2 regions of the Paenibacillus sp. WC2504 genome follow, and region 2 is predicted to be linked to the other one. Evidence: predicted binding sites of a transcription regulator. Region 2 holds the regulator's gene; the other holds the start of a gene.
The links. The regulator CtsR, encoded in region 2, represses protease genes until heat stress. The targets are predictions, from matches to a motif close to ATGGTCAATAAAGGTCAAACA.
Positions count from the first base shown of each region.

Region 1: clpP (ATP-dependent Clp endopeptidase proteolytic subunit ClpP) is a predicted target of CtsR. The motif match lies at 1,918-1,938, and genes of this name have one in related genera.

Region 1 covers NZ_JBQZFH010000001.1:7,991,650-7,997,727, reverse strand. Annotated here, with positions in the region: gene ACUN27_RS36580 (stalk domain-containing protein) at 1-658, shown strand, start outside; gene clpP (ATP-dependent Clp endopeptidase proteolytic subunit ClpP) at 1,197-1,778, opposite strand; tRNA gene ACUN27_RS36570 (tRNA-Arg) at 2,004-2,075, opposite strand; gene ACUN27_RS36565 (sugar-binding transcriptional regulator) at 2,309-3,331, shown strand; gene gap (type I glyceraldehyde-3-phosphate dehydrogenase) at 3,410-4,414, shown strand; gene ACUN27_RS36555 (phosphoglycerate kinase) at 4,551-5,732, shown strand; gene tpiA (triose-phosphate isomerase) at 5,760-6,078, shown strand, end outside.
Region 2 covers NZ_JBQZFH010000001.1:458,958-465,035, forward strand. Annotated here, with positions in the region: rRNA gene ACUN27_RS02080 (23S ribosomal RNA) at 1-1,182, shown strand, start outside; rRNA gene rrf (5S ribosomal RNA) at 1,248-1,364, shown strand; gene ACUN27_RS02090 (CtsR family transcriptional regulator) at 2,298-2,759, shown strand; gene ACUN27_RS02095 (UvrB/UvrC motif-containing protein) at 2,773-3,285, shown strand; gene ACUN27_RS02100 (protein arginine kinase) at 3,352-4,371, shown strand; gene clpC (ATP-dependent protease ATP-binding subunit ClpC) at 4,431-6,078, shown strand, end outside.

The sequences.
Region 1 (6,078 bases), 7.5 Mb from region 2:
CGAAGCTTCTGTAGACTTCCTGTTGAACAATGTGTACACAGATACAATGACGGTTGCTCCTCATGAGACCTATGTGTATGCGAAGCTTCCAGATTTTTATCCAGGGCAAGGCGTGAATTTGTTCTATGATGTCGAGACAGACGGCGAGTTGCAAATGTCTTTCGCGGTAACGGATCAAAGGTTAACGTCGAATACTGTGAAGGAACTTCCTTTGTTGGCTTTCAATGGTCATGTGAGGGGGACTTTCCCGGTATCTGAAATCAAGTGGGATATTGATGCGGCGAGTTTTGCCAAAACATCGGTGCTGACGATAGGCGATAATAAGACCGACCCGTTCGTCAAAGGTTATGATGTAATGCGCAAGGAGAACGTAGAGAACGGCGGAAACTATGGTGTCGTTTATAAAATCCATTCGGATAAGCCGCGCAAAATGGCCGTTATGATTATGGCCAGAGGCGGCGTGTTCAAAGGTCCGTTCAAAATTAACGGCGAGATCATTCCGGTGCCGAATTCCGGTGTCATTACCGCGTTTGACGGCATGGAAGTGCTGGCTCGCACGACGGGCAAGGAAGACGCGCTGGATATTGAGTTCACGCCTCCGGCGGGCTCAGCGTTCCCGATTGACCTTATTTTCTACCCATTGGATGAGAAAAAGTAAGTATTGTTAAGAGCCTTAGAGATCTTATCGCTTCGCTTGGAAAATCGGAAGATTTTCGGGTGGATAGGAGCCTCTGAGGCTCTTTTTTTGCTTGATGCGGCTTGCAGCAAGTACAGAAGTCAAACGCGCGGCAGGGATTTCGATGTGTAACGGACACACGAGCCGTTTATTCTTTGCTTTTTGACTACAACCGGACAGTTAACGGACTGAGGTGACGTTATTTAGTCGATTTTATCCGTTGCTAGGGCTGTTTATGGTAATAAGCTGCTGTGGGGTCCGTTAAGTCGAATTTGGAGCCTAAAAGAGAGAAATAGAGGCCTGTCATGTCCGTTAAAGAGGAGGAGGTCAGTGAAGTGGAGTAGAAACGGTGGGAAGGAAGAAGGACGAAGGGAAATGAGAGTTCAGTGATCAGGAGTTAGGAATATGGAACAGGAGTTGGAAGTCGAGAGGAAGGAGTAAGAGGTGAGGAGCAAAGACCAATAAAAAAACCAGCCGCAAGGCCGCTCAATAGCGCAGTTATGCAAGCTGGTTATTTTTATTAGACGCGCTCGATTACTTTATCGATGAGTCCGTATTCGGCTGCTTCTGCAGCACTCATGAAATTGTCGCGGTCTGTGTCTTTTTCGATGCGTTCGAACGTTTGTCCTGTGCGCTCTGCAAGGATTTTGTTCAGGTTATCTCTCATTTTCAAAATACGCTTCGCGCGAATTTCGATATCGGAGGCTTGACCTTCAGCGCCGCCAAGCGGTTGGTGAATCATGACTTCGCTGTTCGGAAGCGCGTAACGCTTGCCTTTGGCACCAGCGGTTAGCAGGAAGGCGCCCATCGAAGCAGCCATACCAACGCAGATCGTGGAGACATCCGGCTTGATGAACTGCATCGTGTCGTAGATCGCCATACCGGCTGTGATGGAACCGCCAGGGCTGTTAATGTATAGCGAGATATCTTTATCAGGATCTTGTGCGGCCAAGAAAAGTAACTGAGCAATGATGGAGTTTGCCACAACATCGTTGACACCCGTGCCTAAGAAAATAATGCGGTCTTTCAGCAAGCGAGAGTAGATGTCATATCCTCTTTCACCGCGTGCGTCCTGTTCGACGACCATAGGGATAAAACTCATGAGAATGACCTCCTTGGGGTGGGTAGATGGTTTAAAAGATTGGTGCCTGGGGCCAATGTCATGCTATGAGTTATGAAATTGATCTCCCGAGTACATACTATTTACAGTATCTACAAGTATGATAACGAAAAAACCTTCGAAGGTCAAGGAAGGTCAAACTAACAACAAAAAAAATCAGTCGAACGACTGATTTCTCTGATATTTCTCTCATTTCCATGTCATTTACGCGCCCGAAAGGAATCGAACCTTTATCTCAGGCTTCGGAGGCCTACGTCATATCCATTGGACCACGGGCGCATGTTTCAAAAAAGCGAAGCAAGGGTTATTATATGTCACCTCCGCGCAAAAAGCAATACCGTAAGCCCTTACAGCACATTTTGTTGAAATTGTTTGAACAATTGTTGAATGTTAAAGCGTTATTGGTTATAATAAACGTGTAAGGCCATTTTTTTTCACCCGGGTGGGACGCAAAATGTATACCCGGGACATAAAACGTCCATCACTGGATCAGGAGCGTCGAACGTCGTTATATGAGAGAAATTCTAGACATTCAGAAAAAGCTCTTGCCGGATCTCATGGACATCATGAAGAAGCGATACTCGATTCTGCATCATATCTTAGTCTCTGGTGTTGTCGGACGTAGAACGTTAGCTTCTTCGCTCGATATGACGGAGCGGGTGCTCCGCGGAGAGGTAGACTTCCTTAAGGAGCATGGGCTTTTGGAATCGGACGCCTCTGGGATGAAGATCAGTGAGTCCGGCCGTCAACTGCTCGAAGATATGCTGCCAATCATTAAGATCGCTTTTGGATTGACGGATTTGGAAGAAAGCATCGCGAAAGCGTACGGTCTCTCGCAAGTCATTGTGGTTCCTGGCGATACGGACACTTCGGTCTTCACGAAGAAGGAGCTTGGACGCGCCGGCGCAGCGGCACTGCGCAAATATGTGGCCAAGGGCGACATTATTGCAGTAACCGGCGGCTCAACAATGGCGCAGATTGCGAATAACCTGACGATTTCCTCTTCCATGAAAGGCAATTGGTTCGTACCGGCTCGCGGTGGACTCGGCGAAAGCGTGGATATGCAGGCGAATACGATCGCCTCTATTATGGCCAAGAAGACAGGCGGGAAATACAGACTGCTTCATGTGCCGGATCATTTAGGCGAGGAAGCGTATCAGACGCTTATCCAAGATCCGCAGATTCAGGAAGTTGTTGACGCTGTTCGCAGTTGTCGCATCGTAGTTCACGGTATCGGAGATGCTATGGTCATGGCTCGAAGGCGCAAGGTGGATGCCGAAACGACTCGCAGCTTGCAGGACGATGGCGCTCTGGCAGAGGCATTCGGGTACTATTTTGACCGCCAAGGAAATGTCGTGCACAAGATGCCTACAGTCGGGCTTCGTCTGGAGGATCTGCAGCGGACAGAGGTCGTGATTGGCGTAGCAGGCGGCAAAAGCAAGGGTGAAGCGATCGCCTCCGTTCTAAGGCACGGGCAAGAAGATGTGCTGGTAACGGATGAAGCGGCGGCACTTGAAATTATGAAACATGTGTAAGTGGACATCATAACGTGGGCTTGTACCAGCTGCGTTTTGAAATAAATAAATCTTTTTTAATCTTAGGAGGAATTCGCTATGGTAAAAGTAGGTATTAACGGTTTCGGACGTATTGGTCGTAACGTGTTTCGCGCAGCTTTGAACAGCTCAGAAGTACAAATCGTTGCAGTAAATGATTTGACTGACGTTAAAACACTGGCTCACTTGCTTAAATATGACACAACTCACGGTAAACTAGACGCAACAGTTGAAGCTGGCGAAGGCGAATTGATCGTTAACGGTCGTTCCATCAAAGTTTTTGCTGAGCGTGACCCTGGGAACCTGCCATGGGCATCTGTAGGCGCAGAAATCGTTGTTGAATCCACTGGTATCTTCACAGCGAAAGAAAAAGCATCCCTTCACTTGAAAGGTGGAGCTAAGAAAGTTATCATTTCCGCTCCTGCTTCCGACGAAGATATCACAATCGTACTTGGCGTAAACGAAGACAAATACGATCCAGCAGCTCACACAATCATCTCCAACGCATCTTGTACAACAAATTGCTTGGCTCCTTTCGCGAAAGTTATCAACGATAGCTTCGGAATCGTAAAAGGTATGATGACAACTGTTCACTCTTACACAAATGACCAATCCGTGCTTGACGTTCCTCATAAAGACCTTCGTCGTGCTCGTGCAGCAGCTGAGAACATCATTCCTTCCAGCACTGGTGCAGCAAAAGCAATCGGTCTGGTTCTTCCAGAACTTAAAGGCAAATTGAACGGTATGGCTATGCGTGTTCCTACACCTAACGTATCCGTAACTGATTTGGTTGTTGAACTTAAAGTTAACGTAACAGTTGACGAAGTAAACGCAGCTCTGAAACAAGCTTCCGAAGGCCCTCTTAAAGGCATTCTGAACTACACAGAAGAGCCGCTTGTATCCAGCGACTTCAATGGTGACCCAGCATCTTCCACAGTTGATGCATTGTCCACAATGGTAGTTGGCGACAACATGCTGAAAGTAGTTTCCTGGTACGACAACGAGTGGGGCTACTCCAACCGTGTAGTTGACTTGGCTGCTTTCATCGCTAAAAAAGGTCTGTAATTTCATACAACACACACTAACAACCACATGAAGAGGAGAAGCGATTCTCCTCTTTATGTGCGATTGTTGCCTATATAAGTTGATCGGAAACAGGAAGTACGGAAGTAAACCATACACGTTCAGGAGGCTTTAACTTATGAGTAAGAAAAGTGTTCGCGATGTTGAAGTAGCTGGTAAAAGAGTATTCGTTCGCGTTGATTTCAACGTACCTGTAGAGAATGGTCAAATCACGGATGATACACGAATCAGAGAAACGCTCCCTACGATTAAATACTTGGTAGAGCAAGGCGCTAAAGTCATTCTTGCTGCGCATTTTGGTCGTCCGAACGGACAAGTGGTTGAAGAGCTTCGTTTAACACCGGTAGCTGTAAAATTGGCTGAGCTGCTTGGTCAAAACGTGATCAAAGCGGATCAATCCGTTGGTGAAATCGTGAAAGCACAAGTGGATGCGCTTGAAAATGGCGACGTTCTCTTGCTTGAAAACGTTCGTTTCAACGAAGGCGAAGAGAAAAATGATCCTGAATTGGCAAAAGCTTTCGCTGATCTGGCTGATCTGTTCGTAAATGATGCATTCGGTGCAGCTCACCGTGCACATGCTTCAACTTCAGGCATCGCTGCTTACATACCGGCTGTTTCCGGTCTTTTGATGGAGAAAGAGCTTGATGTTCTTGGCAAAGCGCTGAACAACCCTGAGCGTCCTTTCACAGCGATCGTCGGCGGTTCCAAAGTAAAAGACAAAATCGCTGTCATCGAAAACCTCCTGAACATTGCAGACAACGTCTTGATTGGCGGCGGTCTGTCCTATACATTCCTGAAAGCACAAGGCTACGAAATCGGTAAATCGCTTCTGGACAATTCGAAGCTTGATTTGGCGCTTAGCTTTATTGAGAAAGCCAAAGAAAAAGGGGTTAACTTCCTGCTTCCTGTAGATATCGTTGTTACTGATAAATTCAGCGCTGATGCGAACACGCAAATCGTTGATATTGACAGTATTCCTGCAGATTGGGAAGGCATTGACATCGGACCTAAAACACGTGCACTTTATGCAGACGTTATCGCGAAGTCCAAACTGGTTGTTTGGAACGGACCGATGGGCGTATTTGAAATCGAGCCGTTCTCGCATGGTACACGTGCGGTTGCTGAGGCTTGTGCAAAAACAGAAGGCTACACAGTAATTGGCGGTGGCGATTCTGCTGCAGCAACGGAAAAATTCCACTTGGCTGAGCAAATGAACCACATGTCCACAGGCGGCGGAGCTTCCTTGGAGTTCATGGAAGGTAAAGCATTGCCGGGCGTTGTAGCTTTGAACGATAAATAATTCATTATCAAAGGAGAGCGTATCCGAATGAGCAGAAAACCGATTATCGCGGGTAACTGGAAAATGTTCAAAACCGTTTCCGAGGCTGTTAGCTTCGTGAACGAAGTAAAAGGCAGCACGATCGAAGGCGTAGAAAGCGTAATTTGTTCCCCTTTCACAAACCTGCCGGCACTGGTTGAAGCTGTAAAAGGCACTGATTTGCATGTAGGCGCACAAAACCTGCATTTCGAAGACAATGGCGCGTTCACAGGCGAAATCTCCGGCGTTATGCTGAAAGATCTCGGTGTGGAGTATGTCATTATCGGCCACTCCGAGCGTAGAGCTTACTTCGCTGAGACGGACGAAA
Region 2 (6,078 bases):
AGGGGTGCCTCGGTAGGGTGAATAGCCCGAGGGGGCCGCAGTGAAAAGGCCCAAGCGACTGTTTAGCAAAAACACAGGTCTGTGCGAAGCCGCAAGGCGAAGTATACGGGCTGACGCCTGCCCGGTGCTGGAAGGTTAAGAGGAGTGGTTAGGGACCTCGGTTCCGAAGCTATGAATTGAAGCCCCAGTAAACGGCGGCCGTAACTATAACGGTCCTAAGGTAGCGAAATTCCTTGTCAGGTAAATTCTGACCCGCACGAATGGCGTAACGACTTGGGCGCTGTCTCAACGAGAGATCCGGTGAAATTTTAATACCTGTGAAGATGCAGGTTACCCGCGACAAGACGGAAAGACCCCATGGAGCTTTACTGCAGCTTGATATTGGACTTTGGTACGATCTGTACAGGATAGGTGGGAGCCTTTGAAGCCTGAGCGCCAGCTTGGGTGGAGGCGCCGTTGGGATACCACCCTGATCGTATCGGAGTTCTAACCTGGTACCGTGATCCGGTATGGGGACAGTGTCAGGTGGGCAGTTTGACTGGGGCGGTCGCCTCCTAAAATGTAACGGAGGCGTTTAAAGGTTCCCTCAGAATGGTTGGAAATCATTCGCAGAGTGCAAAGGCATAAGGGAGCTTGACTGCGAGACCTACAAGTCGAGCAGGGACGAAAGTCGGACTTAGTGATCCGGTGGTACCGAATGGAAGGGCCATCGCTCAACGGATAAAAGCTACCCTGGGGATAACAGGCTTATCTCCCCCAAGAGTCCACATCGACGGGGAGGTTTGGCACCTCGATGTCGGCTCATCGCATCCTGGGGCTGAAGTAGGTCCCAAGGGTTGGGCTGTTCGCCCATTAAAGCGGTACGCGAGCTGGGTTCAGAACGTCGTGAGACAGTTCGGTCCCTATCTGTCGCGGGCGTAGGAAATTTGAGAGGAGCTGTCCTTAGTACGAGAGGACCGGGATGGACGTACCGCTGGTGTACCAGTTGTCTCGCCAGAGGCACCGCTGGGTAGCTATGTACGGAGGGGATAAGCGCTGAAAGCATCTAAGCGCGAAGCCCCCCTCAAGATGAGATTTCCCAGTATGTAAGACCCCTTGTAGACGACGAGGTTGATAGGTTCGAGGTGGAAGTGCGGCAACGTATGCAGCTGACGAATACTAATCGGTCGAGGGCTTAACCACAAATCCTAAATGACACTTTACAAACGTTTCGTATCTAGTTTTCAAGGCGCAAACCGCTTTGACTGTTTGGTGATGATGGCGGAGGGGACCCACGCGTTCCCATCTCGAACACGACCGTTAAGCCCTCCAGCGTCGATGGTACTTGAACCGCAGGGTTCTGGGAGAGTAGAACGTTGCCAAGCACAGATGAAGAACCTTTTTGAGAGAAACTCAGAAAGGTTTTTTTGCATCTCCTACGACAATTCTAAGAAGCGCCACAAGAGAACTATAGACCGCTAATTGATTAGATTTGGACCTTTTCAGAGCTTAATTGGAACTGCGGGCACTTATTTCACCTAAAAAGGCAGGCTATTAGCCAAAACAAACAGAATAGCGGATCGTAGATTCCTTAACAAGTGAATCGCTCGCTTTTGCCAGAAATAGCGGAACGTAGTTCCCACTTGCTCAAGATGCGGCGTACTCTCGAGAAGGGTAACTCGCTAGGTTACTCAGCTGCAGAAAGTACATCAAAATCAATAGCCTCAAGCCTGTTTCACCCATTACCTGCATTTTGTGCAGGTAAATTCACAAGAATCTACCCCAAACGGATCAAACAACGGAAACTAGCTGCACTTTTTACATTAAAGCTACCTATAAGGGCGTGGTGGAGTGGAATTACCTGCACTTTCTACAGTTAACTATGGGGGAGGCGAAGCTCTAGAAGCTCCATTTGACCGGTATCAATTCCTGACAGTGGTACGAACCATGACGGTAGCTCTTTTTACAAGAACAGTCTCACCAAAGTTATACTGGATTAGCCACAGCCAGCCCTCCCGCATTCTTCCTACGCATTTAACAATCGGCTTTTCCAAGCACTCCCTAATCGCTCGCTAAAAGGGCCCTCAAAAGCATACTGCCTACACCCCAAAAAAAGGAACAGTCCCTGACGTTAAGCAGGGGTTTTTTTGTAAATACTGAGAGTAAGCTGTGAAAATGCTCAGTTTTCTTATATACGGCCAATGTTTAACGGCAGCACTTGTCAAAAAGAAAGGAAATGATTATAATCTAGTTAAGGTCAAAGAAAGTCAAAGTCAATCAAAGTCAATTTACTTCTAGCAGTCTGGGAGGATGAATTGATGCGTAACGTATCAGAAATTATTGAGCAGTATTTAAAGCATGTCCTTCAACAAAGCTCTGAAGGAGCCATCGAGATTCAACGAAACGATCTGGCCGATCAATTCCAGTGTGTGCCTTCTCAAATCAATTATGTGATTAGTACCAGGTTTACGCTGGAAAAGGGTTACCTCGTGGAGAGTAAGCGTGGCGGTGGCGGGTACATTCGTATCCAGAAGATTGAGCTTAAGAGCCATGGATCGATATTGGATCATATTTTTCGCACGATTCATACACACATAGATCAAGTCGCTTCTGAAGGACTCATTTACCAGCTGCTGGAGGGCCACTATATTTCAACACGAGAAGCGAATCTAATTCGGGCAGCAATATCCAGAGACGTGTTGACCTTCAAGCTCCCGCTGCGCGATGAAATTCGAGCTAAAATCCTTAAAGCGATGCTGATATCCTTGCTTAGCAGATGAGGAGGCATTTGAAATGATTTGTCAGGAATGCGGGAAACGACCGGCGACTCTTCATTTTACGAAGATTGTGAATGGAGACAAGAACGAGTTCCACATTTGTGAGAATTGCGCCCGCGAGAAGGGTGAAATGATTCCTGGGACATCTGGCGGGTTTTCGATTCATAATCTTTTATCAGGATTACTTGATTTCGACCCTTCCTCTTTATCCGCCGCGAAGTCCCAAGCGATCCGTTGTGAGAATTGTGGGTTAACGTACTCGCAGTTTAGTAAATTAGGCCGTTTTGGATGCGGATCCTGTTATCAGAGCTTTTCGGAAAAGTTAGATCCTCTGTTCAAAAGAGTGCACGGGAACACCGTACATGTGGGGAAAGTCCCCAAACGAAGCGGTGGCATTATCCAATGCAAGCGGGAAATCGATACGCTGAAGAAGGATATGATGACCTGCATTGAAGCAGAAGAATTCGAACAAGCGGCGAAGATCAGGGACCAAATTCGCGAGATAGAGAAGAAAATTGCCGGATTGTGATTTTGTAAGGAAGGTGTGAATCCAGTGACACTACAGCGGTTTACAGGAGATGCATTGAGCGAATGGATGAAGGGAGAGGGACCGGAGTCGGATATCGTCATCAGCAGTCGAATCCGTATTGCACGTAACCTCAGAGACTACCCTTACCCGATGCTGGCTACCAATCAACAATCACAAGAAGTACTGGATCAGTTGTCCGGCGTGCTGGAGAATGATGAGCTGGAGACGATCAGTAATTTTTCGCTTATTCCTCTGTCTGACCTTAACGAGCTTGAGCGAATGGTACTTGTTGAGAAGCATTTAATTAGCCCTAACTTAGCTAACGAATCCAGAAATGGTGCTGTTATTTTAAGCGAAAATGAATCCATCAGCATTATGATCAATGAAGAGGATCATCTTCGCATACAATGTTTGTGCCCAGGCTTCCAAATCAAAGAAGTTTGGGACTTGGCGAACCAGATTGATGATATTTTTGAAACCCAGCTGGATTACGGCTATGATGAAAAGAGGGGCTACCTTACAAGCTGCCCTACGAACGTCGGAACCGGCATTCGTGCTTCGGTAATGATGCATTTACCCGCTCTGGTGCTCAGCCAACAAATCAATCGGATTTTATCCGCTGTTACACAAGTTGGATTGACGGTTAGAGGATTATATGGGGAAGGCAGCGAAGCATTAGGTAATCTGTTCCAAATTTCGAATCAGATTACGCTAGGACAATCCGAAGACGAGATTATTGATAATTTACACAGTGTCGCAAGGCAAATTATTGAGCATGAGCGTGCTGCCAGGCATAAGCTGATGCAAGAGTCTAGAATGCGTATCATTGATCGCGTGAACCGCTCGCTTGGTATTTTGTCTTATGCAGGAATTATGGACTCTAAGGAGGCTGCACAGCGCCTGTCGGATGTGCGATTAGGCATAGACTTGGGGATTATCAATAATGTTTCTTCTAATGTTTTGAATGAACTGCTGGTTATGACACAACCTGGCTTTCTTCAGCAATTCGCTGGCGAGAAGCTGAACGCCGATGAGCGCGATATGCGCCGGGCCGAGCTGATTCGAGAGAAATTCGGCAGGATATAGTCAGTTAAGATTCATCCTTTAGGTTTTCCATAGATATACTACTTTTGGAGGTGTTCTCTATGATGTTTGGCAGATTTACAGAACGTGCGCAAAAGGTGCTTTCTTTGGCTCAAGAGGAAGCAGTTCGCTTAGGGCATAACAATATTGGTACTGAGCACATTTTGTTGGGTCTTATTCGTGAAGGGGAAGGTATCGCCGCGAAAGCACTCGTTGCTTTGGGTTTAGGTCTTGAAAAAATTCAAGATGAAGTCGAATCCCTGATCGGCAGAGGACAAGAGCAGCCTACCAACATTGCGTATACACCTAGAGCGAAAAAAGTCATTGAGTTGTCCATGGATGAGGCAAGAAAATTAGGTCACACGTATGTGGGGACTGAACATATTTTACTGGGGCTAATTCGTGAAGGTGAAGGCGTTGCTGCGAGAGTCCTTAACAATCTAGGTGTTTCTTTGAACAAAGCTCGCCAGCAAGTGCTTCAATTGTTAGGCAGCAGCGAGACAGTGTCTCCAAGCCACGGTAACACTCAGAATGTGAATACACCTACATTGGATGGTTTAGCGAGAGATCTGACCGCATACGCCAAAGAAGGGCATTTAGATCCCGTTATCGGCCGCAGCAAAGAAATCGAACGCGTGATTCAAGTGTTAAGCCGCAGAACGAAAAACAATCCGGTGTTGATCGGTGAGCCAGGGGTTGGTAAAACAGCAATTGCTGAAGGCCTCGCTCAGAAAATCATTAATAATGAAATCCCGGAAACGTTGAAGGATAAAAGAGTTATGACACTCGATATGGGATCTGTGGTAGCAGGGACCAAATATCGCGGTGAATTTGAGGATCGTCTCAAAAAAATTATGGACGAAATTCGTCAAGCAGGGAACATCGTGCTCTTCATCGATGAGCTTCACACGTTGATCGGTGCTGGTGGTGCAGAAGGTGCGATTGATGCCTCTAACATTTTGAAGCCGGCTTTGGCGAGAGGCGAGTTGCAGTGCATTGGTGCTACGACGCTGGATGAATACCGTAAATACATCGAAAAGGATGCTGCGCTGGAGCGTCGCTTCCAACCAATCACAGTGGATCAGCCGTCCCCTGAGGAAGCCATCCAAATTCTCTACGGACTGCGTGACCGCTACGAAGCTCACCACCGTGTGAAAATTACGGATGCTGCTATTCAAGAGGCCGTTAAGCTCTCTGATCGTTATATCACGGATCGTTTCTTGCCGGATAAAGCGATTGACTTGATTGATGAGGCTAGTTCCAAAGTGAGACTTCGCTCTTACACAATACCGCCTTCATTGAAACAGCTTGAGAACAAGCTGGAGGATATCCGTAAGGAGAAGGATGCCGCGGTTCAAAGCCAGGAGTTTGAGAAAGCAGCTGGGCTTCGCGACACGGAACAAAAGCTTCGTGAAGAACTGGATACAACGAAAAACGACTGGAAGGAAAAACAAGGTCGTTTGGATACTGAAGTAACGCCGGATGATATTGCTCAAATCGTAGCAAGCTGGACAGGAATTCCTGTGAGCAAGCTAGCGGAAGAAGAAACAGATCGTCTGCTCAAAATGGAGGACATTCTCCATGAACGCGTCATCGGACAGGAAGAAGCGGTGAAAGCCGTTAGCCGCGCGATTCGCCGTGCTAGAGCAGGCCTCAAAGATCCGAAGCGTCCAATGGGCTCCTTCATCTTCTTGGGACCTACTGGTGTGG